Linked DNA regions of Algoriphagus machipongonensis. The main gene of each other region encodes a partner of the protein of the gene in region 2 in a complex. Links are inferred from orthologs where the notes say so. Each region holds a gene or a part of one and is shown on either strand. Other genes may lie near its edges.

Region 1 (3,714 bases), 3.6 Mb from region 2 along the record:
GGAACCAAAACCCAAAGCGGTTTTAAGATTTTTTGGTGCAGGCTAGCATAGCCTATAATTAAGCAACCATAGTCCAGCTTCTGGAGAAGCTGGAAAACACCAGAAACGATGATTTCTAAAAACTTTGCAAAGACTTAACAGTCTAGGAGATAAAAAAAAGTGAAGGATTACTCCTTCACTTCTTCGTAGTCGACATAATCGCCGCCTTGAACATCTTTTTTTGATTTCTCTTTAAAAGTTTTCGGAACGTAATCCACTATCACCTCATCTTTCGGACGAGAAGCATGCTTTTGCTCTCGCTCCTGTTCCCTAGCCACCTCATTTACTTGCTGCGCAAATTTGGCCAGTTTTGATCGAAGAAAATAACGGATCAGCTGGCCCAAAAGCCAGCCTACTCCAAGTACTATTACAAGAAATTTTACCAAAACTATTCTTTTTGATTTATATTAATTACCTACTCAAATAGAGATTTCTCTCAGAGTAAATTTTCAAGAAATAATCATCCATCAAGTCATCGATAAAGTAAATCGCCTCACCGGTAGACTTCATTTCAGGCCCCAATTCTTTGTTTACATTCGGGAATTTATGGAATGAGAAAACTGGTTCCTTGATAGCATAACCCTTTTTCACCGGATTGAATTCAAAATCGGTTACTTTTTTCTCGCCCAACATCACCTTTACGGCGTAATTCACATAAGGTTCACGATAAGCCTTACAGATAAATGGTACGGTTCGAGAAGCTCTTGGGTTTGCCTCAATAATATACACCTTGTCGTTTTTGATCGCAAATTGGATATTGATCAAACCGACAGTTTTCAATGCAAGGGCAATTTTCTCAGTGTAAGTTTCAATCTGTCGAATCACCAAGTCTCCCAAATTATAGGGAGGAAGAACTGCGTAAGAATCCCCAGAGTGAATACCCGCTGGCTCAATATGCTGCATGATTCCGATGATGTACACATTTTCTCCATCACAAATCGCATCTGCTTCAGCTTCAATAGCACCTTCCAAGAAGTGATCGAGTAGGATCTCATTATTTGGGATATCTCTCAACACATCCACAACATGCTCTTCCAGCTCCTTCTCGTTGATCACGATCTTCATGCCTTGACCACCTAATACATAACTTGGTCTAACCAATAGTGGGAAGCCAATCGTTTTGCAGAGTTCTAATGCTTCGTCGGTAGTATGAACTGTTCCAAATTCTGGATAAGGAACGTCATTCTCTTTCAATAAGGTAGAGAATCTTCCTCTATCTTCAGCAAGATCCAAAGCCTCAAAGCTAGTTCCGATGATTTTGATACCATATTTCTCAAGCTTTTCTGCAAGCTTCAAGGCAGTTTGACCACCTAACTGAACGATTACGCCTTCTGGCTTCTCGTGCAAGATGATTTCATATATATGCTCCCAGAATACTGGTTCGAAATATAATTTATCTGCGATATCAAAATCTGTAGAAACTGTCTCAGGATTACAGTTGATCATGATGGTTTCATAGCCACATTCTTTGGCAGCCAAAACCCCATGCACACAAGAGTAATCAAATTCAATCCCTTGTCCTACACGGTTGGGCCCTGAACCTAAGACTACCACCTTCTTACGGTCTGTCGTAGTGGATTCGTTCTCTTCACCAAAGGAAGAGTAATAATATGGAGTCTGCGCTTCAAATTCAGCTGCACAGGTATCTACAAGTTTGTATACTCGCTTGATACCCATCTCATGGTATCTTTTATTAAATACTTCACTCTCTAAGCATCCCAATAAATGAGCTAATTGACGATCGGCATAGCCTCTTTTCTTGGCCATATCCATGATCTCATAAGGAATGTTATTGATGTCATACTTATCAATTTCATGCTCTAAGTGGATCAACTCCTCAATTTGTCTCAAGAACCACTTATCGATTTTTGTCAAATCATAAATAGTACGGAAAGAGATCCCCAATTTAAAGGCATCGTAAACATGGAATAAACGATTCCAGCTTGGGTTGGCTAAAGAATAAAGAATCTTTTCCTGATCCTTCAATTCTTTCCCATCAGCTCCTAAACCATTTCTTTTGATCTCAAGAGACTGACATGCTTTCTGGAGGGCTTCCTGAAAGTTTCTACCGATTCCCATCACTTCTCCAACAGCCTTCATAGAAAGACCCAGTCTTCTATCCGAACCTTTGAATTTATCAAAATTCCAACGTGGAACTTTCACAATCACATAGTCAATGGATGGCTCAAAATACGCTGAAGTAGTTCCTGTGATTGAATTAGGAAGTTCATCCAAATTATAGCCAATCGCTAGCTTAGCAGCCACTTTAGCAATAGGATACCCTGTAGCTTTAGAGGCTAAAGCGGAAGATCTAGATACTCGAGGGTTAATTTCGATCCCGATGATAGTTTCATTATCAGGGCTTACGGCGAATTGAACATTACAACCACCTGCAAAAGTCCCGATGCTGTTCATCATCGTAATCGCATAATTTCTCATGCGCTGATAAACAGTATCTGGTAGTGTCATTGCTGGTGCCACTGTAATGGAATCACCAGTGTGAACCCCCATTGGGTCAAAGTTTTCGATAGAACAGATCACGATCATGTTCCCGATGTTATCACGCATCACTTCGAGCTCGTATTCTTTCCATCCCAGGATACTCTGCTCAATCAATACTTCATGAACTGGCGAAGCCTGAAGACCAGCGCTTAGGAGTTTTTCAAAGTCCTCTGCTTTTTCCACAAAGGCACCTCCAGCACCTCCTAATGTATAGGAAGCTCTGATGATCAATGGGAAACCAATTTCCTGAGCGATTTCTTTACCTTGAAGAAAAGAGGTTGCAGTGCTACCTTCACAGACAGACACTCCAATTTTCTTCATCAGCTCCTTGAATTTCTCCCGGTCTTCTGCGGTATCAATTGCGTCGATATCTACACCAATCATGCGTGTATTGAATTTTTTCCAGATACCGGCTTTATCACAATCAATCGCTAAGTTCAATGCTGTCTGTCCTCCCATAGTAGGTAAGACTGCATCAATGTCAGGATGTTCAGTGAGGATTTTCACGATGGATTTTTTCTCCAATGGAAGCAAATACACATGGTCTGCTGTCACTGGATCTGTCATGATCGTGGCAGGGTTTGAATTGATCAATGTCACGGTGATCCCTTCTTCACGAAGAGACCTGGCGGCCTGAGAACCTGAATAGTCAAACTCGCAAGCTTGACCTATGACAATGGGACCAGAACCGATGATGAGTACGTGCTTGATGCTACTTTCTTTTGGCATTACAAAAGGGGAATAGAGAGATGAAATTACTTACGTCCAAATTGGGGCAAAATTAGAAAAAAATCCCGAAGAGGAAGGGGAAATTCTGATTAAAATGGAAAAGCCCCCTCAATTCAACCTACTCAAACAAAATAAATGGACCTACCTAATCATTCTTTCCAACGAAAGCTTTTCTGATCTATCGCACGCATCGTGCATAACACACCGTCCAAATGATCATATTCGTGCTGAATTAACTCGGAATTTTCTCCTGAAACTTTCCATTCTTGAAGCGTCCAATTTTGATCTCTATAGGACAAAGTAAGCGATTGATGCCTCCTCACTTTTACCAATAGCTTAGGAAAACTCATGCAATCATCCCATAATTCAAACATTTCCTCACTTGGATTTTTTAGTTCTGGATTAAGAATGATATAGGGTTTATCCAGATTTAGGTAAAACATC
Region 2 (3,250 bases):
AAGCTGTCTCAGCAAGTAGTTCTTCAATTCTAAGTAATTGATTGTACTTCGCCATTCTATCTGATCTGGAAGCTGAACCGGTCTTGATTTGACCGCAATTACAAGCTACTGCAAGATCTGCAATAGTGGAATCTTCAGTTTCTCCTGATCTATGAGACATAACAGCAGTAAAACCTGCCTTATGTGCCAAATCAATTGCATCTAAAGTTTCAGTCAATGTACCTATCTGGTTCACTTTGATCAAGATTGAGTTTGCAGACTTCTCTTCGATACCACGCTTCAAGAATTTCACGTTGGTCACAAAAAGATCATCTCCTACTAATTGTACTTTGTCTCCTATTTTAGCAGTCAACATCGCCCAACCTTCCCAATCTTCTTCACCACAACCATCTTCGATAGAGTCGATAGGATATTTTTCTGTCAGCTCAGCCAAGTAATCAACTTGCTCTGCTCTAGATCTAGCTTTTCCAGTTTCACCTTCAAACTTAGCATAGTTGTAAACGCCATCTTCGAAGAACTCAGAAGAAGCACAGTCTAATGCGATGGTAATATCCTTACCCGCAGTATAACCAGCTTTCTTGATTGCATCTAAAATACACTCCAATGCTTCTTCAGTTCCGCCAGAGAAGTTAGGTGCAAATCCACCCTCATCACCTACTGCAGTACTAAGGCCTTTGTCGTGAAGAATTTTCTTAAGGTTATGGAAAATTTCTGCGCCCATTCTCATCGCTTCAGAGAATGTTGGAGCACCAACTGGACGGATCATAAACTCTTGGAATGCAATTGGAGCATCTGAGTGAGATCCACCGTTGATGATATTCATCATTGGAACAGGAAGTGTTTTTGCGTTTACTCCACCTACGTATCTGAAAAGTGGAATACCCAAATCATCTGCAGCAGCTTTGGCTACAGCAAGAGATACACCAAGGATAGCATTCGCTCCTAGTTTAGATTTAGTTTCAGTTCCATCAAGATTGATCATCAAGTTATCAATCCCTCTTTGATCAAATACTGATTCACCGATCAATTCTGATTGAATTACTTCATTTACATTCTCTACTGCTTTCAAAACACCCTTTCCAAGGTATTTGCTTTTGTCTCCATCTCTCAATTCTACTGCCTCGTTAACACCTGTAGAAGCACCGCTTGGTACTGCTGCACGGCCAAAAGCACCAGAATCAGTAAGTACATCTACTTCAATAGTAGGGTTACCTCTGGAATCTAAAATTTGTCTTGCATGAACTGCTTGTATCAATGTCATAGTATAAAAGGTTATTGAGATTAATTTTTATTGATTAAAGAAATGAAATCGTCAAAAAGGTAACGAGAATCATGAGGCCCTGGTGAGGACTCTGGGTGATACTGAACTGAAAACGCAGGCTTATTTTTCAATTTAATACCTGCTACGGTATTATCATTCAAATGAACGTGAGTGATCTCCACATTTTCATTGCTTTCCGAATCTTCTCTGGAAATATTAAAACCATGATTTTGGGAAGTGATCTCACTTTTCCCTGTTTTCAAGTTTTTAATAGGATGGTTCAATCCTCTGTGTCCGTGGTGCATTTTATAAGTAGAGATGCCACAAGACTCAGCTAAGATCTGATGACCAAGACAGATTCCGAAAACAGGCTTTCCTGTTTCTAGAATTTCTTTGGTAGTCTCTACAGCATATTCCATTACAGCAGGATCACCAGGACCATTAGACAGGAAATAAGCTTGTGGTGCCCATGCTTCCATTTCAGCAAGTTTGGTCTTGGCTGGAAAAACTTTACAGTAAACGCCTCTGCTTGCTAGATTTCTCAAGATGTTTTTCTTGATACCGAAATCAAGACAAGCTACTTTAATACTAGAGTTTTCATCTCCTTCGAAGTAAGGCTCTTGAGTACAAACTTTCGATGAGAGCTCTAGGCCATCCATGTTAGGCACTTTATCCAATTCAGCTTTTAAGCCATCTAGATTCTCCTCGTATTCAGAACTAATGATAGCATTCATTGCTCCCTTAGACCTCAGGTGTCTCACGAGTTTTCGTGTATCTACATCTGCGATACCGGTAATTTTGTGAGATACCAGATAATCTTGCAAGGAACCAGATGCATCAATTCTGGAATAAATATCGGAGAAATTATTTACCACTATTCCTGCTACTGTAGGAGCATCTGATTCCACTTCGGAATCAATCACACCATAATTTCCAATATGTGGTGTAGTGGTTACAACAATTTGTCCCGTGTAGGATGGGTCGGTATAAATTTCCTGATATCCGGTCATACCGGTATTAAAGCAAATTTCACCACCGTTAGTACCGGGATTTCCAATAAGTGTGCCATGGAACTTTGTTCCATCGGCTAAGAGTAAAGTCGCTTTTTGTCTAATCATTTTCTAGAAAGTTGCCCAAAGTTAAAGATTTATTGGGAAGGAAGATAAATGGAATGGGTATAAAAAAAGGATTGAACAAAAGTCCAATCCTTTTTAATATCTAAGTCAACAATCAACTTATTTTTTTTCTTCAGTTTCACCTTCAGATGAATCAGCAGAAGCTTCTGGAGCTTTTGGCTCTTCAGTTTTAGCTTCAGGCGTGCTTTCTGCTTTTGTTTCAGCAGCAGCTTCATCTTTTTTGCCAGAACTTCTTCTAGATCTTCTAGTAGTTTTCTTAGTTGGCTTCGCATCTTTCAACATCAATTCGTTGAAATCTACTAACTCAATGATACACATCTCGGCATTATCACCTAGACGGAATCCAGTTTTGATGATACGAGTGTATCCTCCTGGACGTGTACCTACTTTTGCAATAACTTCTCCGAAAAGAGCGATGATAGCTTCTTTATTTTTCAGGTAAGAGAATGCAATTCTTCTGTTATGAGTAGTATCTTCTTTTGCTCTGGAAACCAATGGCTCCACATATTTCTTCAATTCTTTAGCCTTGGCAAGCGTAGTTGTAATACGCTTGTGAAGAATCAGGGAAGTGGCCATGTTGGAAAGCATAGCCTTCCTATGAGCGGCTTTCCTACCAAGGTGGTTAAATTTCTTACCGTGTCTCATCGTTATTTATTCTTCATCAAGTTTATACTTAGAAATATCCATCCCGAAGGTCAGACCTTTCTCTTGGATAAGCTGCTCCAGCTCGGCAAGGGATTTCTTACCAAAGTTTCTGAATTTCATCATGTCAGAAATTTCAAGTTTGGCAAGGTCACCAAGAGTTTTTACATCAGCAGCTTTAAGACAGTTGAATGCACGAACAGAAAGATCT

What was found.
Region 1: the proteins of carA (region 2) and carB are in contact, whole or in part, in a solved structure (PDB 1KEE), measured with the Escherichia coli proteins. The link is inferred for Algoriphagus machipongonensis from one-to-one orthologs.

Annotation. Positions count from the first base shown.
Region 1 is NZ_CM001023.1:786,755-790,468, reverse strand. The notes cover bases 251-3,634. They hold carB (carbamoyl-phosphate synthase large subunit), read right to left. Parts: upstream 3,271-3,634; coding sequence 451-3,270; downstream 251-450. Other genes in these bases: ALPR1_RS03325 (peptide deformylase), read right to left, coding at 3,420-3,634; ALPR1_RS03335 (DUF4834 family protein), read right to left, coding at 251-425. In the rest of the region: ALPR1_RS03340 (class I SAM-dependent methyltransferase), read left to right, coding at 1-51; more of ALPR1_RS03335, read right to left, coding at 168-250; more of ALPR1_RS03325, read right to left, coding at 3,635-3,714. UniProt on the Escherichia coli protein: Large subunit of the glutamine-dependent carbamoyl phosphate synthetase (CPSase).
Region 2 is NZ_CM001023.1:4,391,036-4,394,285, forward strand. The notes cover bases 331-3,250. They hold carA (glutamine-hydrolyzing carbamoyl-phosphate synthase small subunit), read right to left. Parts: upstream 2,380-3,250; coding sequence 1,282-2,379; downstream 331-1,281. Other genes in these bases: eno (phosphopyruvate hydratase), read right to left, coding at 331-1,261; rplQ (50S ribosomal protein L17), read right to left, coding at 2,497-3,042; ALPR1_RS18560 (DNA-directed RNA polymerase subunit alpha), read right to left, coding at 3,049-3,250. In the rest of the region: more of eno, read right to left, coding at 1-330. UniProt on the Escherichia coli protein: Small subunit of the glutamine-dependent carbamoyl phosphate synthetase (CPSase).